Cupriavidus taiwanensis LMG 19424: one gene and its partners. The protein of the gene in region 3 binds, or shares a complex with, the protein of the main gene of each other region. Links are inferred from orthologs where the notes say so. Each region holds a gene or a part of one and is shown on either strand. Other genes may lie near its edges. The genes, in order: dinB, holA, dnaN and RALTA_RS09335.

Region 1 (7,246 bases), 3.3 Mb from region 3 along the record:
CCTGGGCTTCGAGATCCTGCCCGGCCCTACCTTCACCGGCAGCGCGCCGGCCGTGGTGCGCGGCAACCGGCTGCTGATGCGCGAGGCGCTGTCCAACCTGATCGACAATGCGGTGAAGTACGTGCCGTCGGGCGGGCGCATCACGGTGCGCGCCGGCGGCGAGGCCATCGGGCACCGCGGCATGGCGGTGGTGATGGTGGAAGACAACGGCCCCGGCATCCCGCCGCAGCGGCGCGAGGAAGTGTTCAAGCGCTTTTTCCGCGGCGACCGCGCCACCGAGCCGGGCGGCGGCCGCGCCGACCAGGCGGGCGGGGCCGGCCTGGGGCTGGCCATCGTGCATGAAATCGTGACCCTGCACCATGGCACCATCCGCATCGAGGACGTGCCGCCGGCACCGGCATCGGCCAGCCAGGCGCCCGCCACGGACAGCACGTCCGAGCGGCGCGCGGTCATGCGCTTCGTGATCCGGATCCCCTGCGAGCCGGCAGGGTCGGTGGCCTGAACCGGGCCGCCGCGCGTCGCCTTACTTGGCCTTCTTTTTCTTTTCCTTCGGCGCCAGCATGGTGCCGCGGCATTGCGGACTGCCGCAGCGGCACTCGAATTCCTTCTTCAGCTTGGCGGTATAGCGCGCGTCGATCACCAGGCCGTAGTCATAGAACAGCTCTTCGCCCTGGGCAATGTCGCGCAGCGCGTGGATAAAGACGCGGCCCTTCTTTTCGCGCGCCTCGCAGTTGGGCTCGCAGGCGTGGTTGATCCAGCGCGCGCGGTTGCCGCCGTACTTGGCGTCGATGACGCTGCCGTCGTCCAGGCTGAAGTAGAAGGTGTGGTTGGGATCGCTGGGATCGTGCGGATGGCGCTCCAGCGCCTTCTTCCACGAAATATGCTCGCCCTTGTATTCGATCACGCGCTCGCCCTCGGCAATCGGCGCAATGGCATAGACGCCCTTGCCGTGCACGCCTGACTGGCGCACCTCGATCCGGTCGCTCGCCGTCTTCTTGCTGCCTTCGCCCGCTGCCTTGCGCTTTGCCTTGTCCGCCATTTGCCTTTCCGTGCTTTTCGCCTGTTGTGCCTGGGTGGCCCGGTGCCGGCCGCCTCGCGCGATCGGGGATGATACCGGGGCGGCTGCGACACGTATACGTGGCACCCCTTCCCTGCGCTGCCACGGCTGGCTTGAATCGCGTATACGAACACCCCGCCCCGCCGCCATGCCGGGTATACGGGACAGCCGTTTACCACCCCGCATGTGGATAACCCCGCCCCGTTCTGTGGACAAGCACGCGGATTGGATGTGGGCTGCCTGGGGCTGGCATGGGGATGCTTCGGGCATAAGTCGGAGGGGGTCAGGCGCCCGCCTCATCCATCGGGCTGAGTCATCCACCTCGGCCAACATTCGACGAGACCACTTCTCGTTTACGTAAACCGTTGAAGGCAAAGACGTTTACGGGGTTTTCCACAGACGCTGCGGGTGTTTACCTACTACTACTATTTGTATACATGAAAGAAAAAGGTAAACCGAAAGAACGACCCGGTCCCGCGGGATCATCCGAAAGGCGGCAGGCGTAAGCGGCGGGTTTGCGAGAGACTTTCTGTTTGCCCGTTCGGGCCATGCGTATACCGGCGGCGTATACGGGAAACCAGGACGGCCATCGCGGCGGTATACGCGCACGCCGGCAGGTGACGGGGATCGCAGCGGAATGGGGGCATGCATGTGCCGAATAACGCTGGCGGATGCTTGCGGTAGCGCGGGCAGGAACATGCACCATAGTGCATCAACGGCGCTGCAGCCCGTACAGCGCTTCCAGACCGCCCAGGAGCGCAGGGTGTGCTCCGCCCCCCGAAGCGGATCAGAAGGCTGCCAGAGGCCTTCTGGAGGCGTCTGGCATGTGGGTATACCGTGCCACACCGATCGCGGAAGCCCGCTCGCCTGGCGTACGGCAATTTGCCGTTTACGCCGCGATCTCCCCAATGGCGAACCCTCGCCCGACCACCCCGATTTGCCTCCAGCCCCGTGCTGGCGCGGCCTCGCAGAAACTGCCAGGTAACAATCTGTTCCCGGTGCGCCTTGTCCGACACGGTATCATGTGGCCCGCGGCGTCTTTGCCGGAGCGGTGCCAGCCTGGCCGCCCGGCATGCCGACGCCTGTGTTTTATCAACTCGATACGGAGTGAAGCATGACGAAAACCGAACTGATCGACGCTATCGCAGCCGGGGTGGACGGTCTGACCAAGGCCAAGGCCGAGCAGGCACTGAACGTGACCCTGTCGGCCATCATGGATGCAGTGGCCAAGGGTGACACGCTGAGCCTCATCGGCTTTGGCACGTTCAGCAAGGGCGAGCGTGGCGAGCGCATGGCGCGCAACCCGCGTACCGGTGAAGAAATCAAGGTCGAGGCCGCCAAGACCGTGAAGTTCAAGGCTGGCCAGAAGTTCAAGGACGCTGTCAACCAGTGATCCTGACGGGCTGCACTGCAGAGCCCGGCATCCTGACCCCGCCATGCCGCCGCCCCGGTGCCCGAGGGCGCAGGCGCGCGTCCGGCGGGGGACGTTATCCACAGTCGTGATCTGAATATCCTGCAGTAACCGCCGCATCGCCCGCTCCGCGTCTGGGCGATCGCGCGCCAAGTCTTCCAACAGGCGTCCAGCCTTGGCCAGAACTGGCCATGCCGGGCGCCGTGCCATGTGGGGCCAACATGTTTGCCCGTCCGCAGCGCCGCAGATCTCCACAGCGTTATGCACAACGCTTTCCACAGCCGATTCCACAGCGTTCTCCACAGGCGCGCGCGCCGCTGCGTGCCGCCTGCGCGGCCGCGCTGCTGGCACTGCTGAGCGCCTGCACCACGGTCGTCGGACCGGCCAGGCCGCAGGCGCGGGCACTGCCGGACACCGAGCGGCCAGTGACGCGCCCGGGCGCCACGCCGCGCGAGCGGATCATCGAGATCGCCACGCAGGAATGGGCCCGCTGGGGTGGCCAGGTGGTGCGGCTGGGCCGCGACGACACGTCTTGTGTGACCTACAGCCCGGCGCCGGAGCTGCCCCCCGAGCTTCCCCTGGCATCGAGTGCCGACGCGGCAGCGCCCGCCGTGGCCACCACCGATACCGAATCCAAGACCAACGGCAATCCGCCGCCGGCGGCAAGCTGCCTTTCTTTCCCGGACGGCACCGGCATGGAGGCCACGCCGCTGGGCTGCACGCTGGCGCGCCGCTACTGGGGCATCGTCGGCGAAGCGCCGAGCTGCAGGCAGGTCACGCAAGGCGCCTGGGCCTGGTCGGCGGTCTTTGTGTCATGGGTCTTGCGCAAGGCAGGCCTGGACGAGCGCCAGTTCCTGACCGGCCAGTCGCACTCGATGTACGTGGTCGACGCCCGCGACGGCATCCTCCCCCACCCTGCGTTCCGCATCGAGCCCGTGCCGGCGATGCCCCGCCCCGGCGACATCATCTGCGCCGGCCGCGGGCGCGACCGTTATCTCGAGGACATCGCCGAGATCGGTTTCGGCACCACGCCGATGCATTGCGACATCGTGGTCGCCGTGGATCCGGCCGCGCGCGTGGTGCGGGCCATCGGCGGCAACGTCCAGCAATCGGTATCGATGGAAGAGATCGAACTGGGCGATTCCGGCAGGCTCGACGGTGTCACCAACTCGCACATGCCGTGGCTGCTGGTGATGCGTAACGACCTGCAATAGGTCGTTCCATCGATGCGATTTATCGCTTATTGTCCAGATGGGCCGCGAATGATAAGTCGCACAAATAATCTGCCGGCTCAGTCGAACAGTTCCAGCTGCGCGCTGTTCCGGTCGCTGGTGCCTACGCCCACCCCCAGCAGCCGCACCGGCAGGCCCCGCCGCGCGTGGCCCTCGGCCAGCAGCCGGGCATAGACGGTGCGGTCCGGGGCATGGCCGCGGCATTCCACCGTGGTCTGCCGGAAGTCCGAGAAACGCAGCTTGACCGTGAGCTTGTCGATGGTGTCGTGCGCCTGGGCGCGCGCAATGCGCACCTCCAGCATGGCGATCAGCGGTTCCAGCTCGGCCAGGCAGGCCTGCAGGTCGGGCAGGTCGTCGGCATAGGTCTCTTCCACGCTGATCGACTTGCGTTCGCGCTCCGGCGTGACCGCGCGCTCGTCGACGCCGCGGCACAGTTTGTACAGCCGCGCCCCGAACACGCCGAACTCGCGATGCAGGCGGTCCGGCGACCACGGTCGGAGGTCGCCGCAAGTCTCGGCCCCCAGCCGGCGCAGCTTGGCCGCGGTGACCCTGCCCACGCCATGGATGCGCTCCACCGGCAGCGCGGCGACAAAGGCATCGACCGCCGCCGGCCGGACCACGAACAGGCCGTCGGGCTTGTTCCAGTCGCTGGCGATCTTGGCGACGAACTTGCTGGGCCCGACACCGGCCGACACCGTCACCCCGACCTCGTCGCGCACGCGCTGGCGGATTTCTTCGGCGATGCGGGTGGCGCTGCCGGCATGGTGCGTGCACAGGCTGACGTCCAGGTAGGCCTCATCCAGTGACAGCGGCTCGACCAGCGCGGTGTATTCGCGGTAGATCGCGAAGATGCGGCGCGAGACCTCGCGGTACTTGTCCATGGCGGGCCGCACGATCAGCAGCTCCGGGCAGCGCTTGAGCGCCTGCGCCGAGGCCATCGCCGAGCGCACGCCGTAGGCGCGCGCCTCGTAGTTGCAGGTGGCAATCACCCCGCGCCGGTCGGGCGCGCCGCCCACGGCCATCGGCCGGCCGCGCAGCGACGGGTCGTCGCGCATTTCGACCGAAGCGTAGAAGCAGTCGCAGTCGCAATGGATGATCTTGCGCTGGACCGCGGCAATGGCGTCAGGCGGGGCAGACATGGCGGCCGGGATGGGGAGCGGCTAGCTGCGAATTATCCGTGGGACGAATGGCGGATAGCGACTTTCATGTCGTCTCATTGATCGATTGGATGGCGGCGGGCTTCTGCCGCGCATTCATCCACAACCCTTCGGCCGCATACAAGGCCAGAGACAGCCAGATCAGCGCATAGCCCACCTGCTTCTGCGCCGGGAACGGCTCGTTCCACAGCCATACGCCCAGCAGCAGCTGCAGCGTCGGGCCGGTGTATTGCAGCAGGCCCAGCAGCGACAGCGGAATGCGCCGTGCGCCGGCGGCAAAGAACAGCAGTGGCACCGCCGTCACCGGCCCGGCCAGCAATAGCAGCCACTGCGTACCCGGCGCTGCGTGGGTAAAGCTGTCCTGGCCGGTGGCGAACAGCCAGGCCAGCGCCGCGGCAGCCAGCGGGAACAGCAGCAGCGTTTCCAGCGACAGCCCTTCCAGCGCGCCCAGCGCACCGGTCTTGCGCAACAGCCCGTAACCGCCAAAGCTGGCGGCCAGGCCCAGCGCAATCCACGGCAGCTGCCCCGCGGCCACCGTCAGCCAGGCCACGCCGGCCGCCGCCACCGCGATCGCCAGCCACTGCATCCGGCGCAGGCGCTCATGCAGGAACACCACGCCCAGCAGCACGCTGAACAGCGGGTTGATGAAATAACCCAGGCTGGCGTCGACCACGCGGTTGGCCGATACCGCCCAGATATAGAGGAACCAGTTGGCGCACAGCAGCGCCGCGCTGGCGGCAAACGACAGCAACAGGCGCCGGTCCCTGGCCACCTGGCCCAGCCACGCCCACTGGCGGCGCCAGGCCAGGATCAATCCCAGGAAGACCAGCGACCACACCATCCGGTGCAGCAGGATCTCCACCGGCGCGATGCCGGGGAGCGACTTGATGTAGAGCGGAAGCAGCCCCCAGATGATGTAGGCCAGCAGCGCGTAGAGAATGCCGAGTTGCATAAGGTTTTCCGAGCGATGCCGGCGATTCTACCGGGGCCGCGCCATCCCCGCCGGCACGTGCCACCAGCGTGCGCCATCAACAAAAAACCCCATGCTCCCGCAGGAACATGGGGTTTGCGGCGGCGGGCCGGTTGCCCGGACGCCAGGCGGCTTACAGCTTGCGTGCGAAGCTGAACTGGGCGAAGCCCTGCTCGGCCACGTTGAACCAGGCCGCCTGGTTGTTGCGGAACACGCGCCAGTCGTCGTAGATCTTCTTGAACGACGGGTTCTTCGCGGTTTCGTCGGCGTAGGACTCCTGGGTGGCCTTGAAGCAGGCCTCCATGATCTCCTTGGAGAACGGACGCAGCTTGACGCCGTTTTCCAGCAGCCGTGCCAGCGCCTGCGGGTTGACCGTGTCGTACTTGGCCATCATGTTGGTGTGCGCCTCGATGGTGGCGGTTTCCAGCGCGCGCTTGTACAGCGCGGGCAGCTTCTCGAACTCGCTGGCCGAGGCGTAGAACGACAGCTGCGCGCTGCCTTCCCACCAGCCCGGATAGTAGTAGTACGGCGCCACCTTGTAGAAGCCCAGCTTCTCGTCATCGTACGGGCCGACCCACTCGGCCGCATCGATGGTGCCCTTTTCCAGCGCCGGGTAGATGTCGCCGCCGGCGATCTGCTGCGGCACTACGCCCAGGCGCGACAGCACCACGCCGGCAAAGCCGGCGATGCGGTACTTCAGGCCCTGCAGGTCGGCCACAGTCTTGATTTCCTTGCGGAACCAGCCGCCCATCTGTGCATTGGTGTTGCCGCCCAGGAAGTTGACGACGTTGTATTCCTTGAAGAACTCGCGCATCAGCTTCATGCCGTTGCCCTGCATCATCCAGGCGTTCTGCTGGCGTGCGGTCAGGCCGAACGGGATGGTGGTGTCAAAGCACAGCGTCGGGTTCTTGCCGAAATAGTAGTAGCCAGCGGTGTGGCCGATCTGCACGGTGTTGTTCTGCACCGCGTCCAGCACCTGCAGGCCCGGCACGATTTCACCGGCGGCAAAGACCTTGATGTTGAACTTGCCGTCGGTCAGTTCCTTGACGCGGGCCGACAGCAGCTCGGCACCGCCGTAGATGGTGTCGAGCGACTTGGGGAAGCTCGAGGCCAGGCGCCATTCCACGGCGGGGTTGCTGCCCACGACGGCCGGCGCGGCCGGGCCGCTGGCGGCGGCAGGCGCTGCCTTTTCTTCACCCTTGCCGCACGCGGCCAGTGCCCCGGTGGCAGCCACGGCCGACGCTTTCAACAGAAAGGAACGACGTTCCATCTCCACTTCTCCTCTTATAGATATTGATTCGGATGCGGGCGCACGGCTTGCATGAGCCGCGCGCCGGACCGTGACGCACCGGCCGCCGGGGTACGGCGGCCTGCGCAGCGCTGTGCCTGTGGCGAACGGGCACGGCGGCGTGCCCCGCA
Region 2 (7,184 bases), 2.8 Mb from region 3 along the record:
GACTGGTCGCGCGAGGTCGCCACCTGCAGCCCGGACTACTACCGCTGGAACCAGTGGCTGTTCCTGAAGATGCTGGAAAAGGGCATCGCCTACCGCAAGACCGGCACCGTCAACTGGGACCCGGTAGACCAGACCGTGCTGGCCAACGAGCAGGTCATCGACGGCCGCGGCTGGCGCTCGGGCGCGGTGGTCGAGAAGCGCGAGATCCCGATGTACTACCTGCGCATCACCGAGTATGCGGAGGAACTGCTGGGCGACCTGGACGGCCTGGGCTGGCCCGAGCGCGTCAAGGTGATGCAGCAGAACTGGATCGGCAAGAGCGTGGGCGTGCGTTTCGCCTTCACCCATGACATCCCGGGCGAAGACGGCAAGCCGATCAACGACGGCAAGCTCTACGTCTTCACCACGCGCGCCGACACCATCATGGGCGTGACCTTCTGCGCGGTCGCCGCCGAGCACCCGCTGGCCACGCACGCCGCGCTGAACAACCCCGAACTGGCTGCCTTCATCGACGAATGCAAGCACGGCTCGGTCATGGAAGCCGACATGGCGACCATGGAGAAGAAGGGCATGCCGACCGGCCTGCAGGTCGTGCACCCGCTGACCGGCGACAAGGTCGATGTGTGGGTCGGCAACTACGTGCTGATGAGCTATGGCGACGGCGCCGTAATGGGCGTGCCCGCGCACGACGAGCGCGACTTCGCCTTCGCCAACAAGTACAGCCTGCCGATCAAGCAGGTGATCGACGTGAAGGGCCAGCCGTACTCGACCGAAGCCTGGCAGGAATGGTACGGCGACAAGGAAAACGGCACCTGCATCCACAGCGGCAAGTATGACGGCCTCGGCTACCAGGCCGCGGTCGAAGCCATCGCCGCCGACCTGGGCGCGATGGGCCTGGGCGAGAAGAAGACTACCTGGCGCCTGCGCGACTGGGGCATCTCGCGCCAGCGCTACTGGGGCACGCCGATCCCGCTGATCCATTGCGACAGCTGCGGCGTGGTGCCGGTGCCCGAGCAGGACCTGCCGGTGGTGCTGCCCGAAGACCTGGTGCCGGACGGCACCGGCAACCCGCTGGCCAAGGATCCGCGCTTCCTGCAGTGCACCTGCCCGTCGTGCGGCAAGCCGGCGCGCCGCGAGACCGACACGATGGATACCTTCATCGATTCGTGCTGGTACTACATGCGCTATACCTGCCCGGACGCCGACACCATGGTCGATGCCCGCAACGACTACTGGATGCCGATGGACCAGTACATCGGCGGTATCGAGCACGCGATCCTGCACCTGCTGTATGCGCGCTTCTGGACCAAGGTCATGCGCGACCTGGGCCTGGTCAAGTTCGACGAGCCGTTCGCCAACCTGCTGACGCAGGGCATGGTGCTGAACGAGACCTTCTACCGCGAAGACGCCTCGGGCAAGAAGCACTGGTACAACCCGGCCGACGTCGACGTGCAGACCGACGAGCGCGGCCGCCCGATGGGCGCCACGCTGAAGGCCGACGGCCAGCCGGTGGTGATCGGCGGCATCGAGAAGATGTCGAAGTCCAAGAACAACGGCATCGACCCGCAGGCGCTGATCGACCAGTACGGCGCCGACACCGCGCGCCTGTTCGTGATGTTCGCCGCGCCGCCCGAGCAGCAGCTCGAGTGGAGCGGCTCGGGCGTGGAGGGCGCGTCGCGCTTCCTGCGCCGCGTGTGGAACTACGGCTATGCCAATGCCGCCGCGATCCGTGACGGCGCCGCCGGCGCGCCGGGCGCGGACGATGCCGAGCTGCGCCGCGAGATCCACGGCGTGCTCAAGCAGGCCAACTACGACTACCAGCGCATCCAGTACAACACCGTGGTGTCCGCCACGATGAAGATGCTGAACGCGCTGGACGACGCCAAGACCGCGTCGCCGGCGGCGCGCCGCGAGTGCTTCGGCATCCTGCTGCGCGTGCTGTACCCGGTGGTGCCGCACATCACCCACGGCCTGTGGGAGCAGCTGGGCTATGCCGCCGAGGCCGGCGACCTGCTTGACGCCCCGTGGCCGCAGGTCGATGAAGCCGCGCTGGTGCGCAGCGAGATCGAACTGGTGCTGCAGATCAACGGCAAGGTGCGCGGCAGCATTACCGTGCCCGCCGACGCCGACCGTGCGGCCATCGAGGCCACCGCCGCCGCCAGCGATACCGTGGCCAAGTTCGCCGAGGGCAAGGCCCCGAAGAAGATCGTGGTGGTGCCTGGCCGCCTGGTCAACGTGGTGCTTTGACAGCGCCGTCCGCCCGCCGGAACCTGACAAAGGAATCGCCAACCATGAAGCGACTGAACCTGGGACGCCGCAAGCTGCTCGCGGCCCTGCTGGCAGTGCCGGCCACGGGCCTGCTGGCCGGCTGCGGCTTCCATCTGCGCGGCAACTCGGACTTCGCCTTCAAGCGGCTGTATATCGGCATCCCGCCCAACTCGCTGATGGGCGCGGACCTGCGCCGCGCCATCCGCGGCGGCTCCGACACCCAGGTGGTGGCCGACCAGAAAGAGGCCGACGCGCTGCTGGACGTGCTGCAGGACACCCGCACCAAGACCATCCTGTCGATCACGACCGAGGGCGTGGTGCGTGAATACCGCCTGACCCAGCGCTTCACCTTCCGCCTGCGCGATGCCGCCGGCAAGGAGCTGATCGCGCCGTCGCAGCTGGTGCTGACGCGCGACCTGACCTACAACGAAGCCAACACGCTGGCCAAGGACTACGAAGAGCAGCAGCTGTACCGCGACATGCAGCGCGATATCGTGCAGCAGCTGATGCGCCGGCTGGCCGCGGTCAAGGCGATCTGAGCGCGCGGGCCGGCATGCAGCTCAAGCTCGACGGGCTCGACGCGCACCTGCGCCAGGCCAAGGCCAAGGGGCTGGCGCCGCTGTACGTGGTGCACGGCGACGAGCACCTGCTGGTGCTGGAGGCGGTCGACCGCCTGCGTGCCACGGCGCGGGAAGCGGGCTTCTCCGAACGCGAGGTGCTGGTGGCCGAGCGGGGCTTTCACTGGGGCCGGCTGGTCGAGGCGCAGCAGTCGATGTCGCTGTTCGGCGACCGCAAGATCGTCGAGCTGCGCATTCCGTCGGGCAAGCCGGGCAAGGATGGCGGCGAGGCGCTGCGCGCCGTGGCCGCGCAGCCGTCGCCCGATGTGGTGATGCTGGTGACGCTGCCGCGGCTGGACTTTGCCGCGTCCAAGTCGGCCTGGTTCCAGGCGCTGGAAGGCGCCGGCGTGTCGATCAAGGTCGACACCGTGGACCGCACCCGCTTGCCGGCGTGGGTCGGCGAGCGGCTGGCGCTGCAGCAGCAGCGCGTGCAAGGCGGTGAGCCTGGCCGGCGCGCGCTGCAGTTCATCGCCGACAAGGTCGAGGGCAACCTGCTGGCGGCGCACCAGGAAATCCAGAAGCTGGGCCTGCTGTACCCGCCCGGCGAACTGAGCTTCGAGCAGGTGCACGACGCGGTGCTGAACGTGGCCCGCTACGACGTGTTCAAGCTGTCGGAATCCATGTTGTCGGGCGACGTGCCGCGGCTGGTGCGCATGCTCGAAGGGCTGCGCGGCGAGGGCGAGGCCACGGTGCTGGTGCTGTGGGCGCTGACCGAGGAAATTCGCGTATTATCCAAGGTCCGGCAAGGGCTGGCGGCCGGCAAGCCGGCGGGCGTGCTGATGCGCGAACTGCGCGTCTGGGGCCCGCGCGAGCGGCTGGTGCCGCAGGCCGCGCAACGCCTGGCGCAGCCACGGCTGGAAGCAGCCTTGGCGCTGGCCGCGCGACTGGACCGCCAGGTCAAGGGCCTGCAGGACCTGCCGCCGCCAGGCGCCGCGCCGCTGCCGGCGGAGCCGTGGGACGGCTTGCAGCAGCTGGCGCTGATGATTGCGCGCTAGGAGTTGCGTTCCTGAGGCGTTTGCTCGCCGAAGGTTTGCTCCCCTCTCCCGCGCGCGGGAGAGGGGAGGAACACACACTGACACGGCCTTTCCCCCGGCCACTGACATGACCGAGTTCGACCTCAACCAATACATGGACCGCGTCGGCCGCCAGGCCCGCGCGGCGTCGCGCGCGATCGCGCGTGCCTCCACCGCCGACAAGAACCGTGCGCTGCTGACCATCGCCGCCGCGATCCGCCGCGATGCCGACCAGCTCAAGGCCGTCAACGCGCGCGACGTCGAGCGCGCCCGCGCCAACGGCCAGGACGCCGCCTTCGTCGACCGCCTGACGCTGTCGGACAAGGCCATTGCCACCATGGCCGCGGGGCTGGAGCAGATCGCCGCGCTGCCTGACCCGATCGGCGAGATCTCGAACATGAAGTTCCGCCCGACCGGCATCCAGGTGGGCCAGATGCGCGTGCCGCTGGGCGTGATCGGCATCATCTACGAGTCGCGCCCCAACGTGACCATCGACGCCGCCGCGCTGTGCCTGAAGTCGGGCAACGCCACCATCCTGCGCGGCGGATCCGAGGCGATTGAATCCAACACCGCGCTGGCCGCGCTGGTGGCCGAGGGCCTGTCCGCCGCCGGCCTGCCGCCGGAAGCCGTGCAGGTGATCGAGACCACCGACCGCGCCGCGGTCGGTCGCCTGATCACCATGACCGAATTCGTCGACGTGATCGTGCCGCGCGGCGGCAAGAGCCTGATCGCGCGCCTGATGGAAGAAGCGCGCGTGCCGATGATCAAGCACCTGGACGGCATCTGCCACGTCTACATCGACGCCGAGGCCGACCTGGACAAGGCCGTGCGTGTCTGCGACAACGCCAAGACCCAGCGCTACGCGCCGTGCAACACCATGGAAACGCTGCTGGTGTCCCAGGACATCGCCGCCGCCGCGCTGCCGCCGCTGTGCCGCATCTACCAGCAGAAGGGCGTCGAGCTGCGCGTGTGCCCGGCCACCCGCGCCACGCTCGAAGCGGCGGGCTTCAGCGGCCTGGTCGATGCCTCAGAGGAAGACTGGCGCCTGGAATACCTGGCGCCGATCCTGGCGATCAAGACCGTCGTTGGCCTCGATCAAGCCATCTCGCATATCAATGAGTACGGCTCGCACCATACCGACTCGATCATCACCGAGAACTACTCGGCGGGCATGCGCTTTATCCGCGAGGTCGATTCGGCCAGCGTGATGATCAATGCCTCGACCCGTTTTGCCGATGGCTTCGAATACGGCCTGGGCGCGGAGATCGGCATCTCCAACGACAAGCTGCATGCGCGCGGCCCGGTCGGGCTGGAAGGGCTGACCTCGCTCAAGTACGTGGTGTTCGGGCACGGCGAGGTTCGGACGTAAGTGCGGCATTCGCTTGCCAGTGGAATTTGGAAGTTGTCGAAAACAATAACGTCATCAGGCACCGATGCTCTGGGTCAAAGCGCTGCATATCGTCTTCGTCGTTTCGTGGTTCGCCGGCCTGTTCTACCTGCCGCGCATCTTCGTCAATCTGGCGATGGAAACCGAAGCCGCCAGCACGCAGCGCCTGCTGTTGATGGCGCGCAAGCTGTTCCGCTTCATGACCATGCTGGCAGTGCCGGCGGTGGTGTTCGGGCTGTGGCTGTACCTCGGCTATGGCATTGGCCGCGGCGCGGGGCAGGGTTGGATGCATGCCAAGCTGGCGCTGGTGCTGGTGCTGATCGGCTACCACCACGGCTGCGGCGTGCTGCTGCGCAAGTTCGAGGCGGGGCGCAACGCGCGCTCGCACAAGTTCTATCGCTGGTTCAACGAGCTGCCGGTGCTGGTGCTGCTGGCGGTGGTGATCCTGGTCGTGGTCAAGCCGTTCTGAGGCTGGCCGCGTTTCGCCTTTATATTGCTGCCTGATTTCGTCTCGGAAACCAACATGAGCAAGCTGGTCGACTACTACCTGACGCCGCAATCGCCGTACGTCTACATGGGCCATGCCCGGTTCAGCGACATCGCCGCGCGCCATGGCGCGCAGGTGAACCTGAAACCGGTCGACCTGGGAAAGGTGTTCTCTGTCTCCGGCGGGCTGCCGCTGGCGCAGCGCCCGCCGCAGCGCCAGGCGTACCGCCTGGTCGAGCTCAAGCGCTGGAGCGAGTTCCTGAACCTGCCGCTGAACCTGGAGCCGACGTTTTTCCCGGTGTCGGGCGACGCTGCCAGCAAGCTGATCATTGCCGCGCAACTGGCGCATGGCACCGCGCGCGCGATGGCGCTGACCGGCGCGATCGGCGCGGCGGTGTGGGCGCAGCAGCGCAATATCGCCGATGCCGCCACGCTGGCGCAGATTGCCGACGAGACCGGCCTGGATGGCGCCGGCCTGCTCAAGGCCAGCGAAGCCCAGTCGGTGCAGGCCGCCTATGCGCAGAACACGCAGGACGCGATCTCGGCCGGCGTATTCGGCGCGCCGTGGTACGTCTACGACGGCCAGCCGTTCTGGGGCCAGGACCGGCTCGATTTTCTCGACCGCGCGCTGGCCGCGGCCTGACCTAAGCTACCGATACTTCCCCGTCCGCCACGGCGGACGTTTTTGTTTGCAGGAATCCCTCTCATGACCCAAGCCTTCTTTGCCCCTTGCCCGCGCGGCCTGGAGAGCGCGCTCGCCGAAGAGCTGCGCGAGATCGCCGCGATGCCGGGCATGGCTGCGCTGGCGCCTTTTTCGGTGCACCAGGAAGTGCCGGGCGGCGTCAACTTCTCGGGCGAGATGGCTGCCGCCTATGCGGTCAACCTGCACTCGCGCATTGCCAGCCGGGTGCTGATGCGCGTGGCCGCGCGCGGCTACCGGCACGAGGACGACATCTACACGCTGGCGCGCGGCGTGCGCTGGGAGCAGTGGTTCTCGCCCGACGAGTCGCTGCGCGTGGACATTACCGCCCACAAGTCGCCGCTGCGCAGCCTCAATTTCACCGCGCTGCGGGTCAAGGACGGCGTCTGCGATGCCATGCGCGAGCGCCTGGGCGCCCGGCCCAGCGTCGATACCGTCAGCCCCGATGTGCGCATCTACGCCCACCTGACCGAGCGCGACTGCACGCTGTATCTCGACACCACCGGCGAGCCGCTGTTCAAGCGCGGCTGGCGCACCGAGAAGGGCGAGGCCCCGCTGAAGGAAAACCTTGCGGCCGGTATCCTGCGCCTGGCGGGCTGGGTGCCGGGCCAGACCTTCCGGCCCTTCTACGACCCGATGTGCGGCAGCGGCACCTTCCTGATCGAGGCCGCGCAGGTGGCGCTGGGCATCGCGCCGGGCGGCAGCCGCAGCTT
Region 3 (7,240 bases):
GCTTCGGCAGCTCCGGGCGCTCCGGCGGCGGCTGAATGCCCCTGCCGAACGCCATCCGCACGCAAACCCAGACAACCGACAACGAGTCCATCCAATGGTCAATACCATGCACCCGGCGCTTGCCTACCTGATCTACATCGCCACCAGCTTTGCCATGCTGGGGTTGTTCCTATTGGTCTATACGCGCGTCACGCCGCATCGGGAATTCACGCTGATCCGCGAGGGCAATATCGCCGCGGCGTTGTCGCTGGGCGGGGCGGTGCTGGGGTTCTCTCTGACGTTGTCGTCGAGCATTCAGCACAACGCCACGTTTGCGATGTTCTTGCTGTGGGCGTTTGGGGCGTTTGCAGTGCAGGTGGTGGCTTACCTGGTGGCGGCGCGGGCGCTGGGGGGCGTCAGTGAGGCGATCTCAAGCGACAATCGCGGGATGGGGGCGGTGATGGGGGTGATTTCGTTGTCGGTGGGGGTGGTGAATGCGGCTTGTTTGACGTGAGGCGGAACTGAGAGAAGTTGGGCCTGTCAGTTTTTTTGTGTGCAGGGCAGGTAAAGGCTCACCGCTAATTCGACGGTGAGCCAGCATTATCTCAGCGATGCGGATGGGCGAAGCGTTCCTCATAGAGGATCGCAAACTGGTTCATGGCAGCCTTCCAATCGTGCGTGGAGCTGCCCCACTTACCGGTGATGTTGCGCAGGGCCAGCCACAGCAGCTTAGTTGCTGCCTCATCACTGGGGAAGTGTCCCCGCGTCTTGATGATCTTGCGCAGCTGCGCATTGATACTCTCGATCGCATTTGTTGTGTAGATGATCTTGCGGATCGCCGGCGGGAACGTAAAGAATGGGATCACTTGATCCCAGGCGCGATGCCAGGACGCGGCGATCGGCTTGTACTGCTGCCCCCATTTTCCTTGCTCGAAGGCCGCCAGCTCGGCCAGCGCTGCCTCCACGGTGGGCGCCGTGTACACGGGCTTAAGCGCCGCGGCTACCTCCCGGCGCTCCTTCCAGCTGACGTACTCCAGGCTGTTCCGGATCAGATGCACGATGCAGGTCTGCAGCGTCGTGTGCGGGAACACCGCGTTCAGGGCTTGCTCCATGCCCTTGAGGCCATCTGTTACCGCGATCAGAATGTCCTGCGTGCCGCGGGTCTTCAGGTCATTGAACACCTTCATCCAGAACTTGGCGCCTTCGGTGTTCTCGATCCACAGGCCCAGGATGTCGCGGGTGCCGTCCGGTAACACGCCCAGCGCCAGGTAGACGGCCTTGTTGCGTACCACCCCATCCTCACGCATCTTGACGCGCAGCGCATCGAAGAACACCACCGGGTACATCACCTCCAGCGGGCGGGCCTGCCAAGTGGTGACCTCGTCCATGACCGCATCGGTGACCGAACTGATGAACTCGGGCGAGACCTCGGTGCCGTACTGTTCGGCCAGAAACGCCTGGATCTCGCGCACGGTCATGCCGCGGGCGTACATGGCGATGATCTTGTCGTCGAACCCGGTGAAGCGCCGCTCGTGCTTGGGAATCAGGATCGGATCGAAGCTGCCGTCTCGATCGCGCGGGATGTCTACCCGCAGCGGCCCGTCCTCGGTCAAGACGGTCTTGGCGCTCTTGCCATTGCGCTGATTGGCTGTGCCGGCTGGGCGCTCAGCGCCAGGCGGGTAGCCCAGATGATGGCCGAGCTCAGCGCCCAGCGCCCGCTCGATCAGGGCCTTCTTGAATGCCATTGAGGCGTCCTGCACGGCCTCAGCGGTCATCGGCCCCTTGACGAAATGGGCGATCAGGTCCTCGGGGATGGTCGGCAGCTCACGGTCGGCGGCTAGACTGGTCTTGGTTTTGCGTGGCATACATGCTCCTTGGCGACATGTTATGCCCTAAACACAAAATTTCTGACAGATCCGGTGATGATGCCGGTACTCTCGTAGAGAAAGGGCAAGGGCTCCTTGTTGTTCACCCACTTTAGCTTGGCAGCAGCGTAACCTTCAGTTTGCTGTTCGACTTCGGTGATTTTGTGGCCAAGGTCTTCCTTCTTTGCCTCAATCACCCCCACTGCCTTTTTGTCGACCAATAAGACATAATCCGCCGGACCGACGTCGGTTTGGTATTCCCTGACAGCGATGCCGAGCCCCGCGCCGAAGTCGATCCTCTTCGCTGATTGAACGACCCAACCCGCTTGCTTAAGCAGCGCGTCGATATTGTCTCGAGCTTTCTGTTCTGGGTTCTGGTTCTCGGTCATACGCGAGGTCGCTCTTGGCCCTGGTTGGGCGTCATGCGAATGATAAAGGAAGTAAGTAGCGTGGGTGACAGAAGTGCCTTGGCTACGCCCCTCCGTAAGCCGGCGGCACGTGGGAAGGCTATTGGCACCAATGTCCGTCAATCTCGCGTCAGGTTGGGCTGCTAATAAAAAAGACCCACAAGCCTCTTAGCTTATGGGTCCTTAATTCTCAGGTCTTGCGGCTATCTATACACTTGATCAAACGTCAATGTTTCTCGCCACCAACGCATTACTCTCAATAAAGTTCCTTCGCGGCTCCACCTCATCACCCATAAGGGTGGTAAAGATCTGATCCGCCGCGATAGCATCCTCAATCTGCACCTTCAGCAAACGGCGTTGGGTCACATCAAGCGTCGTCTCAAACAGCTGCTCAGGGTTCATCTCACCAAGACCCTTATAGCGCTGACGCGACACACCGCGTTCGGCTTCGGCAAGCAGCCATTGCATAGCCCCGTGGAAATCATTCACGGTCTGATCCCGAAGCTTATCCCCTTCACCCCGCTGCACCTTAGTCCCTTCCGGCGTCAGCCCTTGGAAAGTCTTGGCAGCATTGGAGAGGGCAGCGTAATCCGCCCCATGAACAAAATCCGCATCCAAATGCGACAACCGCACGTTGCCATGATGACGCCGCGCAATCATCAGCCGATGCTTGTCAGTCTTCTCATCAAACTGCGCATACACATCAGCCGTACCATCATCATTCACGGCAGCCCCAATCAAAGTCTTTGCATGCATCTCCGCCAGCTTAGCCTTCAACGCCACCGCTGAAGCCTCCGCCGCCGCCGCACTATCCAGATCCAGCGTCACCCCATCCGCAATAGCACGCAGCGCGTCGGTATCCACAACCCGCGACAAGCGACCAATCACGCCTTCGGTCAGTTGGTACTGACGAGCCAGCTCGGTAAGCGCATCCCCACTGATTTCCGACCCATCCGGCCGCACCAGCGACGCCTTCTCCATCGCCAGCTTCAGCAGGTAGGCATTCAGCTCGACATCATCCTTGATATACCGCTCTTCCTTCCCATGCTTGATCTTGTACAGCGGCGGCTGCGCGATATACACATAGCCGCGCTCGATGATGTCAGGCATCTGCCGATAGAAGAACGTCAGCAGCAGCGTGCGGATGTGCGAGCCGTCCACGTCCGCGTCGGTCATGATGATGATGCGGTGGTAGCGCAGCTTGTCCAGGTTGTAGTCGTCCTTGCCGATGCCGGTGCCCAGCGCGGTGATCAGCGTCAGCACTTCCTGGCTGGACAGCATCTTGTCGAAGCGGGCGCGCTCTACGTTCAGGATCTTGCCCTTGAGCGGCAGGATGGCCTGGAACTTACGGTCGCGGCCCTGCTTGGCGGAGCCGCCTGCGGAGTCGCCCTCGACCAGGAAGAGTTCGGACTGGGCGGGGTCTTTTTCCTGGCAGTCGGCCAGCTTGCCGGGCAGGCCCATGCCGTCCATCACGCCCTTGCGGCGGGTCATTTCGCGGGCCTTGCGGGCGGCTTCGCGGGCGCGGGCGGCGTCGACGATCTTGCCGCAGATGGTCTTGGCGTCGGCGGGCGTTTCCAGCAGGAAGTCGGTCAGGGCCTTGCTGACGAGTTCTTCCACGGGCAGGCGCACTTCGGACGAGACCAGCTTGTCCTTGGTCTGCGAGCTGAACTTGGGCTCGGGCACCTTCACGGAGAGCACGCAGGCCAGGCCTTCGCGCATGTCGTCGCCGCTGGTTTCTACCTTGGCCTTCTTGGCGATCTCGTTTTCTTCGATGTACTTGTTGATGACGCGCGTCATCGCGGCGCGCAGGCCGGTCAGGTGGGTGCCGCCATCCCGCTGTGGGATGTTGTTGGTGAAGCAGAGCACCTGCTCGTTGTAGCCGTCGTTCCACTGCATGGCCACTTCCACGGCGATGCCGTCTTTTTCGGCGTTGGCGTAGAAGATGTTGGGGTGCAGGGTGGTCTTGGCGCGGTTGATGTACTCGACAAAGCCCTTCACGCCGCCGGAGAAGGCAAAGTCTTCTTCCTTGCCGGTGCGCTGGTCGGTCAGCTTGATGTGGACGCCGTTGTTCAGGAACGAGAGTTCGCGGATGCGCTTGGACAGCACCTCGTAGTGGAACTCGACGTTGGTGAAGATTTCTTCGTCGGCCAGGAAGTGGACTTCGGTGCCGCGCTTGTCGGTGGCGCCGGTGATTTTCATCGGCGAGACTTCAACGGGCTGGCCATCCGGGCCGTCCACGGTCTCGATGATGCGGTTCTGCACTTCGCCCTTGGCGAATTCGATCAGGTGGACCTGGCCGTCGCGGCGCACGGTCAGGCGCAGCCACTTGGACAGCGCGTTCACGCACGATACGCCCACGCCGTGCAGGCCGCCGGAGACCTTGTAGCTGTTCTGGTTGAACTTGCCGCCGGCGTGCAGCTCGGTCATGGCGATTTCGGCCGCGCTGCGCTTGGGTTCGTGCTTGTCGTCGAATTTGACCAGGGGCGGGATGCCGCGGCCGTTGTCGACGATGGAGATCGAGTTGTCGCTGTGGATGGTGACCTGGATCTCGGTGCAGTAGCCGGCCAGCGCTTCGTCGATGGAGTTGTCCAGCACCTCGAACACGAGGTGGTGCAGGCCGGTGCCGTCGGAGGTGTCGCCGATATACATGCCCGGGCGCTTGCGCACCGCCTCCAGGCCTTCCAGGATCTGGATCGAGGAGGCTCCGTAGGTGTTTTCCTGTTGCGGATTCTGCTGTTCGGTCATGTCTTTCCTACTTGCGGCGAATGCGGAATTCGGGCCGGGCGGGCATGGCTGGCATGCCGGCGGCGGGGCGCGATGGGTCCGCATGGCGGGTTACTAAAAACGGCAAAAGGGGCGGATCGTCGTAACGATCCTGCCCCCGCGGCGGGATATTCATCCCCTGGACGTACCGGCCGGGGCCGGGTGTCGTAGCGTGCCGTTTGCTGCTCCGGTTGCTGTCTGCGCTGGTTGTGGCACAGGTCCTGTCACCGGATCATCAGATGCGCATCGGCATGACGACGTACTTGAAGTTGTCGTCGTCCGGCACGGTGATCAGCGCGCTCGAATTCGAGTCGCCGAGGCTGACCTGCACCTGCTCGGTCTTCAGGTTGGCAAGCACGTCGAGCAGGTAGGTCACGTTGAAGCCGATATCGAGCGCGTCGCCCGAGTAATCGAGTTCCAGCTCTTCCTGCGCCTCTTCCTGGTCGGCGTTGGTGGAGCTGATCTTGAGCATGTGCGTGTCGAGGATGCAGCGAACGCCCTTGAATTTGTCGGTGGTCAGGATCGCGGTGCGTTGCAGCGCCTGCTGCAGCTGCACGCGGTCGATCGCGAAGGCGTTCTTGTAGCCCTTGGGGATCACGCGCTGGAAGTCGGGGAACTTGCCTTCGACCAGCTTGGAGATCAGTTCGATATTGGCGAACGTGAACTTGACCTGGTTGGCGGCCAGCTGCACCGTGACCGGATCGTCGTTGTCTTCCAGCAGGCGCTGCAGTTCCAGGATGGTCTTGCGCGGGATGATGACTTCCTGGCGCGAGCCGACACCAGCCGCTTCGTTTTCCAGCTCGACGCCGCAGTACGCCAGGCGGTGGCCGTCGGTGGCGACTGCCATGACCTTCTTGCCTTCCACCACCAGCAGCATGCCGTTCAGGTAGTAGCGGATGTCCTGCTGCGCCATGGCGAAATGGACCATCGCCAGCAGGTGCTTGAAGGTCTTCTGCGGCAGGCTGACGCTGGCGTTGAATTCGCTGGCTTCGGCCACGGTCGGGAATTCTTCGGCGGCCAGCGTCTGCAGGGCAAAGCGGCTCTTGCCGGATTGCACGGTCATGCGCTTGTCGTTGAGCGACAGGGCGACGTCGCCGTCGGGCATGGCGCGCAGGATGTCCAGCAGCTTGCGCGCGGCCACGGTGGTGGCGACGCTGTCATTGCCGACGCCGCATTCGGCATGCGTGGTGATCTGGATTTCGATGTCGGTCGACAGGAAGGATACGTTCGACCCGGACTTGCGAATCAGCAGGTTGGCCAGGATCGGGAGGGTGTGGCGGCGCTCCACGATGCCGCTCACGATTTGCAGCGGACGCAGCAGATTGTCTCGCGAGGTTTTGACCAATTGCATTGAATTTATCCTTCGTCGTTTGTAGTCGGCGACCGCAGAACGCAAACAACTCCAAATTCACTTAGGAATCAAGGAGTTAATGTGCCATTGTACCAAGGATAAGCCGCTGCGGTGAAGCGGGGCGGGACCGGCCGGCGGGCCAGCTGTGCCCAAAAAGCCACGCTAGCGCCAACCGTTCTTGCCATCCCGTCCCGACTCACCGCAAAGCCTTATCAGTGGCCACTTTCCGGACACTTGCCCCGGCGTCGCTGACGTTAATTCCCCAGGCGCCACGGGATGTCCGTGGCGCGCACCCTACAGTATGCCAGCCCGGCGGGCTGGCCCTTCAAAACCGCCTGCCTGTCGTTCCCGCGCAGGCGGGAACCCAGCGTCTTCAAAAGTCACTGGATTCCCGCCTGCGCGGGAATGACTTGGAAACCATGCATCAGCCCTTGAGCGTCTGCTCCAGCACGTGCAGCTCATGGTTGAGCTGCGCATCCTTGCTGCGTTCGTCGGCGATCTTGCGCACGGCGTGCAGCACGGTGGTGTGGTCGCGGCCGCCGAAGAGCTCGCCGATCTCGGGCAGGCTCTTCTGCGTCAGCTCCTTGGCCAGGTACATCGCAATCTGGCGCGGCCGGGCAATATTGGCAGGCCGCTTTTTCGAATACATGTCAGCGACCTTGATGTTGTAAAAGTCCGCGCAGGTCTTCTGGATGTTCTCGACCGAGATCTGGCGGTTCTGCACGGTCAGCAGGTCCTTCAGCGCTTCGCGCGTCACCTCGATGGTGATGTCCTTGCCGTGGAAGTTGCTGAACGCCAGGATCTTGCGCAACGCGCCTTCCAGCTCGCGCACGTTGGAGCGCAGGTGCTTGGCAACGAAGAAGGCGACTTCTTCC
Region 4 (7,321 bases), 2.0 Mb from region 3 along the record:
GATGGCGCCGGGGCTGGCCGACAGCTTGGGCACCACGCCCGGCACTTCCACGGTCAGGCCGCCGGCCGAGGTCACCGACTCGATCACGCCGCGGGCGCGGTAGTGCGGGTCTTCGGCGATGTCCTTGACGGTATAGATGCGGCCCGACGGCACCTGCGCGTCGCGCAGCACCGCCAGCGCCGACTCCACCGTCTGCGTGCGGGTCCAGTCGGCGATCGCGGCATCGATCTCGTCGACCCGCGCGACGCGGCCGTCGTTGCGCTCCAGCGCGGGATCGTCGGCCAGGTCGGCGCGGCCGATGGCAAGCATCATGCGCTTGAAGATGGCGTCGCCGTTGGCCGCCACCAGCACGTATTCGCCGCTGGCACAGGGATAGGCGTTGGACGGCGCGATCCCGGGCAGCGCGCCGCCGGCGGGCTGGCGCACCGCGCCGAACGCCGAGTATTCCGGCAGCAGGCTCTCGCTCAGGTTGAACAGCGACTCGTACAGCGCCACGTCGATCACCTGCCCTTCGCCGCCGCGCGCATCGCGCTGGTACAGCGCCAGCAGCACGCCCATGGCGCCGTGCAGGCCGGCGATGGTGTCGCCCAGCGACAGGCCAGCGCGCACCGGCGCGCGGCCGGGCTCGCCGGTCAGGTGGCGCAGGCCGGCCATGGCCTCGGCCACGGCGGCAAAGCCGGGCTCGTCCTTCTTCGGGCCGGTCTGGCCGTAGCCCGACACGCGCAGCATGATCAGGCGCGGGTTGTCGGCATGCAGCACGTCCCAGCCCAGGCCCCACTTCTCCATGGTGCCGGGGCGGAAATTCTCGATCAACACATCGGCCTCGGCGGCCAACTTGCGCACCAGCGCCTGGCCTTCCGGCTGGCGCAGGTCGATGCAGACCGATTCCTTGTTGCGCGACTGCGCCTCCCACCACACCGAGGTGCCCTCATGCAGCATGCGCCATTTGCGCAGCGGGTCGCCCTGCCCGGGCGGCTCGACCTTGATGATGTGGGCGCCAAAGTCGGCCAGGGTCTTGGCGGCAAAGGGGCCGGCGATGAGTTGTCCGAGTTCGAGGACGCGAATGCCCTCAAGGATCTGTTGCGCCATGGTTGTCTCCGTGCGGTGCGGCAGTCTTGTTGCAGTGCGGCAGCGCCATTGACTGGCTTGCCATACATTGCGTTCGGACGGAGTTTGCCCCAGCGCGGGGCCTGCCAGGAATCGGCAATCGGAGAAGCGGGCTTTCTCGGAACGCGAAAGGCCGCGTCGAGCTTCCGCATGGACGCCCTAGAACGGCGCCCGGTCTCCGCACAGATGGGTGATCAGCAGCCGCGCCGACACCGTCAGGCCGGCCGGATCGCGCAGCCCGATCAGCAGCGAGCGCCGCGCCCAGGCATCCTGCAGCGTCACCAGCGACAGCCCCATCGACTTGACGTGCGGCTCGGCCGCGATGCGCGGCAGCACGCCTACGCCCAGCCCGGCCATCACCATGCGGCACATGGCGTCGAAGCTGCGCACCTGGATGCGCAGCCGGAACGGCCGGTCCAGCCGGCTGCTCTCCTCCAGCAGGCGCGCCGCCAGCGAGGTTTCCTGCGGCAGGCTGACAAAGTCGAATTCGAGCGTGTCGGCGTAGTGCACCGGGCCGCGCGCGGCCAGCGGATGATTGGGCGGGGTGATGATGACCAGCTCGTCCTGGCGGTATTCGACCGTCATCAGGCCGGCGGCGGGCGTGCGGTCGGCAAAGATGCCGACGTCGGCACGGTTCTCGACCAGCGCGGCAACGATGTCGCGCGAGTTCTGCTCTTCCAGCTCGATGCGGATGGTCGGGTGGCGCTGCATGAACGAGGCCAGGTCATCCGGCAGGAACTGCGTGATCGCCGAGGTGTTGGCGCACACCCGCACCTGCCCGCGCACGCCCGAGGCATAGTCCGACATCACGCCGGCCATGCGCTCGACATCCTGCAGGATGGTCAGCGCATGGTGGAAGCAGGCCTGGCCGGCCTCGGTCAGCTGCACGCCGGCGGCATGGCGAAAGAACAGCGGCGCGCCGACCGCGGTTTCCAGGTCCGAAATGCGCTTGCTCGCCGCCGCCACGGCCAGGTGCGACTGGCGCGCGCCGGCCGAGATGCTGCCCTGCCGGGCCACGGCAACGAACAAGCCAAGCGTGACGAGATCGAAGCGGGCCAGGTTCATGGGGCGGACAGGAAATGGAAGCGCGCCGGTGGCGGTGGCCGGGGCAGCCACGCCGGCCGTCGCGACGGCGTTCAGAGGTTGCGGCGGTCCATCACCGCGCGCGCGATGGTGCCGGCGTCGACATACTCCAGCTCGCCGCCCACCGGCACGCCGCGCGCCAGGCGCGACACCTTGAGCCCGCGCGCCTTGAGCATCTCGCCGATGTAGTGCGCGGTGGCCTCGCCTTCGCTGGTGAAATTGGTGGCGACGATGACTTCGCCGACCGGGCCGCCCAGCTCAGGCTCGGTGGCGCGCGCCAAAAGCCGGTCCAGGTGGATCTCGCGCGGGCCGATGCCGTCCAGCGGCGAAAGCCGGCCCATCAGCACGAAATACTTGCCGCGGTAGGTCAGCGTCTGCTCGATCATGACCTGGTCGGCCGGCGTTTCGACCACGCACAGCACCGACGCGTCGCGTCGGTCGTCCAGGCAGGTCTCGCAGATCTCCTGCTCGGTGAAGGTATTGCAGCGCTGGCAGTGGCGGATATGGTCCGCCGCGCCGCGCAGCGCGTCGCCCAGCTTGCGCGCGCCCTCGCGGTCGTGCTGCAGCAGGTGGTAGGCCATGCGCTGGGCGGACTTGGGCCCGACGCCGGGCAGCACCCGCAGCGCCTCGACCAGCGCCTGCAGCGAAGTCGGCGACGACGCTTTCACAATGGCCTTAGAACGGCAGCTTGAAGCCCGGCGGCAGCGGCAGGCCGGAGGTCATCGAGCCCATCTTTTCCTGCGTGGTGGCCTCGGCCTTGCGCACGGCGTCGTTGAAGGCCGCGGCGACCAGGTCCTCGAGCAGGTCCTTGTCCTCGCCCTCGGCCAGCAGGCTGGGATCGATGGTGACGCGCTTGACGTCGTTCTTGCAGGTCATGACCACCTTGACGAGACCGGCGCCGGACTGGCCCTCGACCTCGATCTGGGCCAGCTGCTCCTGCATCTTCTTCATGTTTTCCTGCATCTGCTGGGCCTGCTTCATCAGCCCGGCGAGTTGACCTTTCATCATGATGGAATGCTCCTGGATTCGGTAAGAGTTCGGGGACGGAAATTCGGTAACACCAGGCGCCGCTCAGGCGGCGCGCGGCTGGATCGAGCCTGGCACGATCTGGCCGCCGAAGTCGCGCAGCAGCCCCTGCACGAAGGGATCGGCCTCGATCGCGGCCTCGGCCTGGCGCTGGCGTTCGGCACGGGCCTCGGCGTCGGCGGCGGCGGCGGTGACCGTGACCCCGCCGACTTCGCAGACCACGCGCACCGGCTCGCCGAAGTGGTCGCACAGCGCCTGCTGCAACCGCTCGGCGACGCCGTTCTCGCCCAGCGCCGCGACCGGGATGCGCAGGTGGAAGGTTCGCCCGACCACCTGCGTCAGTTCGCTCTGGTAGGCCAGCTGCTGCGCCAGGCCTTTCAGCGGCAGGCCAGCGGCCAGCACCGGCCACTCGCCGGTGAAGACCGGCGGCGTGCCATCCTCGCCGGCGGCGGGCGGGCGCGGTGCGACGAGCCTGGCGGATTCCGCAGACGCCGGCGCGGTCGGCACGGCAGCGCGGGCCGGCTCGGCCTCGCGCGCCGGGGCCGATGCCTGGCGCGCGGCACCGTGGCGCGGTGCCGCGGCGCGCGGTGCGGGTTCGCTGAAGCCGTAGTCGTTGTAGCCCGGATCGGTGTCATAGGGGCCGATCACCGGCAAGTCGGGCGGCAGTTCTTCCCACGGCGGCACGTCGCTGCCCCCGGCGACTTCCCAGGGCGGCACGGATTCGGGCTGGGGCCTCGCTGCCGCGGGCGCTGCCGCCAGCGCCGGAGGCTGGGGCGGCCGCTGCGCCGCCGGCCTTGCCGCCGGGGCCGGATTGGCAGCGGGCCGGCTCGCGGCCACGGCCGCGGGCGCCCGCAACGGTTGCGCCGGCGGCCGCTGTGCCGCGGCCGGCGCGGCGGGCATGGCCGGTGCCGGCGCCTTGCGGGCGCCGCCGCGGGCCGCCGAAGCCTGGCGCGCGGCGGCCAGCGCCGCGGCCGCGGGTGACATGGCGCCGCCTGCCGCGCGCGCGGGCTCGGCCGCGGCTGGCTGCGCCGGCGCGGCGGCAGGCTCGGCCACGGGCGCGGCTGGCGCAGCCGTGGGCGGCACCGCGGCTGGCACCCGAGTGGAATCGGTAATGGAGGCAGCGGGGGCAGCCGGCACGGCGGCAGCAGTCGCCGCCTGGCGTGCCTCGGCCGGTCGCGCCGCCGTCGGCATGCCGGCATGGCGCGGACGCGCGGGCGCCGCACCGCCGCCCTGCCCCGTCGTGGCAGCCGGCTCGGACGACGGCCGGAACGCCAGCATGCGCAGCAGCGTCATGGTGAAGCCGGCGTACTCATCAGGGGCCAGCGCCAGCTCGCTGCGGCCAAGGTTGGCGATCTGGTAGAACAGCTGCACTTCCTGCGCGTCGAACACGCCGGCCAGGCGCCGCACCTCGTCGGCTTCGGGCCATTCGTCCTGCACCGACGCCGGCACGGCCTGCGCCAGCGCCACCTTGTGCAGCAGCGAACCCAGGTCCTGCAGCGCGCCGGCGAACGACAAGCTGCGATCGGCCATGGCATCGGCGATCGCCAGCATGGCGGCGCCGTCCTCGGCGGCCAGCGCATCGAGCAACTGCACCAGGTAACCCTGGTCGATCGCGCCCAGCATGCCGCGCACGGCTTCCTCCGACACCTGCCCCGCGCTGTAGGCGATGGCCTGGTCGGTCAGCGACAGTGCATCGCGCATCGAGCCATGCGCGGCCTGCGCCAGCAGCCGCAGCGCGTTGCCGTCGTGGGCGATGCCTTCCTGCGCCAGGATATGGTCCAGGTGCGAGACGATATGTCCCGGCGGCATCTGCTTCAGGTTGAACTGCAGGCAGCGCGACAGCACCGTGACCGGGATCTTCTGCGGGTCGGTGGTGGCGAGGATGAACTTGACGTGCCCCGGCGGCTCTTCCAGCGTCTTCAGCATGGCGTTGAAGGCGTGGTTGGTCAGCATGTGCACTTCGTCGATCATGTAGACCTTGAAGCGCCCGGCGGTGGGAGCGTAGACGGCCTTGTCGAGCAGCTGCGCCATCTCGTCGACACCGCGGTTGGACGCGGCATCCATCTCGATGTAGTCGACGAAGCGTCCGCTGTCGATTTCCTGGCAGGCCTTGCACTGCCCGCACGGCTCGGCGGTGATGCCGCCGCTGCCGTCAGGGCCGGTGCAGTTCAGGGCCTTGGCCAGGATCCGCGACAGCGTGGTCTTGCCGACGCCGCGCGTGCCGGTGAACAGGTAGGCGTGGTGCAGCCGCTGTTGTTCCAGCGCGTGCGTGAGCGCGCGGACCACGTGCTCCTGGCCGACCAGCGTGGTGAAATCCCTGGGGCGCCATTTGCGCGCTAGAACTTGATAACTCATGGCGGCGATTGTAGCAAAAGGCGGCCCCGCTCCGGCCGGCCCGTTGCCGGCCCCGACGTCCTGATCCGGGCCCGGCGCCGGCGGCCCGCGCCGGTGGCCGCCGGCCGCCCGCGGCACGGTTCAGCCGCACTCGCCGACGTAACCGCAATTGGCGCATTTGGCGCAGCCGTCGACCTTGTGCAGGGCGTGCGCGCCACACTCCGGGCAGGGCTTGCCGGTGCCCACGCCGGGCGCGCCGGGTGGCGCGCTGGCGATGCCGGCAAGCTCCTCGCCGGCCACCAGCGCCGCTCCGCCGCCGTCGCGCTGCGCCAGCCGCGCGGCCAGCGCCGCCACCGGCACCTGGCCGCCGTCGGCGTCCAGGAAGCCGCGCTTGATCAGGATCCGCTGCAGCGCATAGCCCAGCGCCGCCACCTCGGAGTCATGGAAGCGCGGCACCTCGGTGCCGTCCTGGCGCACCAGCGTGCCGTAGCGCACCGTGCCCTTGTCCCACACCACATTGCGCATGTCGGCCAGCGCCTTGGCCACCGAACCGCCCGAGCGCGCCACCATCGACAACAGCCGCATGGTCGAGGTGATCCATTGCTGGCCCTCGCTGCGCTGCCCCGCCGGCATGAAGAACTCCACCGGGCGCTCGATCTCCACCGGCTTGCCTTCGACCACGCCGGCGACGCGCATGAAGTTCACGGTCAGGTAGACGGTCTTGTGGCCCTCGTAGGTCAGGTATTCGACCTTGGACGTCACTCCCTCCAGGTCGCCCACCGGCCGGCTGCCGAACGGGCGCACCAGCGGGTTGTCGTCGGCCGCAGGCGCCGCCGGCGCGGCGGGTGCCTCCACCGACAGCACGGCCCCCAGGACCGAGTTCGGCCGGTAGGTCGCCAGCCCCTTCAGCCCGGCCTTCCAGGCTTCCAGGTACAGGTTGCGGAAGGCTTCGTACGGATAGTCCTCCGGCACGTTGACAGTCTTGCTGATGCTGGTGTCGATATACGGCTGCACCGCTTCGAGCATCCGCATATGGTCCAGCGCCGACATCTGCAGCGCGGTGACGAACGCCTCCGGCAACTGCGCCATGTCGGCCCCCATGTGACGGTAGAGCCGCCAGGCATGGTCCGCCACCTCGAAGCTGCGATAGCTGTTGTCCGGCATGCGCTTCCTGCGGTTGTAGGTCCACGAGAAGGCGGGTTCGATGCCGTTCGACGCATTGTCGGCAAAGGCCAGCGTGATGGTGCCGGTGGGCGCGATCGACAGCAGGTGGGAGTTGCGCAGCCCATGGCGGCCGATGGCCTCGCGCACGGTCTGCGGCAGCCGGCTGGCGAAGCCGCTGCGCAGGTAGGCCTCGGCATCGAACAAGGGGAAGGCGCCCTTCTGCGTCGCCAGTTCGGTCGATGCCAGGTAGGCCTCGTCGCGCATGCGTTCCGAGATCCGCGCCGCCAGCTGCCGCGCCGGCTCGGTGTCGTAGCGCAGCCCCAGCATCACCAGCGCGCTGCCCAGCCCCAGGAAGCCCAGCCCGACGCGGCGCTTGGCGTGGGCCTCGGCCTGCTGTTCGGGCAACGGCCAGAAGGTCACGTCGAGCACGTTGTCGAGCATGCGCGTCGCCACGCGCACCACCTCGGCGAAGGCGTCGAAGTCGAACGCCGCCTGCGGCGTGAACGGCTGGCGCACGAAGCGGGTCAGGTTGATCGAACCCAGGCAGCAGCAGCCATAGGATGGCAGCGGCTGCTCGGCGCACGGGTTGGTGGCCTCGATGCGCTCG

Evidence for each region.
Region 1: the proteins of dnaN (region 3) and dinB are in contact, whole or in part, in a solved structure (PDB 1OK7), measured with the Escherichia coli proteins. The link is inferred for Cupriavidus taiwanensis LMG 19424 from one-to-one orthologs.
Region 2: the proteins of dnaN (region 3) and holA are in contact, whole or in part, in a cryo-EM structure (PDB 8GIZ), measured with the Escherichia coli proteins. The link is inferred for Cupriavidus taiwanensis LMG 19424 from one-to-one orthologs.
Region 4: the proteins of dnaN (region 3) and RALTA_RS09335 are in contact, whole or in part, in a cryo-EM structure (PDB 8GIZ), measured with the Escherichia coli proteins. The link is inferred for Cupriavidus taiwanensis LMG 19424 from one-to-one orthologs.

Annotation. Positions count from the first base shown.
Region 1 is NC_010528.1:3,323,560-3,330,805, forward strand. Bases 2,800-5,738 are described here. They hold dinB (DNA polymerase IV), read right to left. Parts: upstream 4,840-5,738; coding sequence 3,760-4,839; downstream 2,800-3,759. Other genes in these bases: RALTA_RS15355 (DUF2272 domain-containing protein), read left to right, coding at 2,800-3,682; rarD (EamA family transporter RarD), read right to left, coding at 4,904-5,738. Also shown: RALTA_RS15340 (sensor histidine kinase N-terminal domain-containing protein), read left to right, coding at 1-502; RALTA_RS15345 (SET domain-containing protein), read right to left, coding at 524-1,039; RALTA_RS15350 (HU family DNA-binding protein), read left to right, coding at 2,172-2,450; more of RALTA_RS15355, read left to right, coding at 2,690-2,799; more of rarD, read right to left, coding at 5,739-5,809; RALTA_RS15370 (TRAP transporter substrate-binding protein), read right to left, coding at 5,961-7,097. UniProt on the Escherichia coli protein: Poorly processive, error-prone DNA polymerase involved in translesion repair and untargeted mutagenesis. Copies undamaged DNA at stalled replication forks, which arise in vivo from mismatched or misaligned primer ends.
Region 2 is NC_010528.1:2,763,962-2,771,145, reverse strand. The notes cover bases 1,974-4,850. They hold holA (DNA polymerase III subunit delta), read left to right. Parts: upstream 1,974-2,821; coding sequence 2,822-3,880; downstream 3,881-4,850. Other genes in these bases: RALTA_RS12705 (glutamate-5-semialdehyde dehydrogenase), read left to right, coding at 3,987-4,850; RALTA_RS12715 (LPS-assembly lipoprotein LptE), read left to right, coding at 2,292-2,807; leuS (leucine--tRNA ligase), read left to right, coding at 1,974-2,247. Outside these bases: more of leuS, read left to right, coding at 1-1,973; more of RALTA_RS12705, read left to right, coding at 4,851-5,267; RALTA_RS12700 (CopD family protein), read left to right, coding at 5,332-5,754; RALTA_RS12695 (2-hydroxychromene-2-carboxylate isomerase), read left to right, coding at 5,809-6,414; RALTA_RS12690 (THUMP domain-containing class I SAM-dependent RNA methyltransferase), read left to right, coding at 6,478-7,184. UniProt on the Escherichia coli protein: Part of the beta sliding clamp loading complex, which hydrolyzes ATP to load the beta clamp onto primed DNA to form the DNA replication pre-initiation complex.
Region 3 is NC_010528.1:2,026-9,265, reverse strand. The notes cover bases 4,308-7,240. They hold dnaN (DNA polymerase III subunit beta), read right to left. Parts: upstream 6,366-7,240; coding sequence 5,250-6,365; downstream 4,308-5,249. Other genes in these bases: dnaA (chromosomal replication initiator protein DnaA), read right to left, coding at 6,790-7,240; gyrB (DNA topoisomerase (ATP-hydrolyzing) subunit B), read right to left, coding at 4,308-4,996. Also shown: RALTA_RS00035 (hypothetical protein), read left to right, coding at 1-35; RALTA_RS00030 (DUF350 domain-containing protein), read left to right, coding at 95-493; RALTA_RS00025 (IS256-like element ISRta2 family transposase), read right to left, coding at 585-1,844; RALTA_RS00020 (hypothetical protein), read right to left, coding at 1,865-2,233; more of gyrB, read right to left, coding at 2,471-4,307. UniProt on the Escherichia coli protein: Confers DNA tethering and processivity to DNA polymerases and other proteins. Acts as a clamp, forming a ring around DNA (a reaction catalyzed by the clamp-loading complex) which diffuses in an ATP-independent manner freely and bidirectionally along dsDNA.
Region 4 is NC_010528.1:2,037,874-2,045,194, forward strand. The notes cover bases 2,917-5,930. They hold RALTA_RS09335 (DNA polymerase III subunit gamma/tau), read right to left. Parts: upstream 5,572-5,930; coding sequence 3,262-5,571; downstream 2,917-3,261. Other genes in these bases: RALTA_RS09330 (YbaB/EbfC family nucleoid-associated protein), read right to left, coding at 2,917-3,198; RALTA_RS09340 (adenosylcobalamin-dependent ribonucleoside-diphosphate reductase), read right to left, coding at 5,692-5,930. Also shown: RALTA_RS09315 (CaiB/BaiF CoA transferase family protein), read right to left, coding at 1-1,089; RALTA_RS09320 (LysR substrate-binding domain-containing protein), read right to left, coding at 1,267-2,172; recombination mediator RecR, read right to left, coding at 2,244-2,858; more of RALTA_RS09330, read right to left, coding at 2,866-2,916; more of RALTA_RS09340, read right to left, coding at 5,931-7,321. UniProt on the Escherichia coli protein: Part of the beta sliding clamp loading complex, which hydrolyzes ATP to load the beta clamp onto primed DNA to form the DNA replication pre-initiation complex.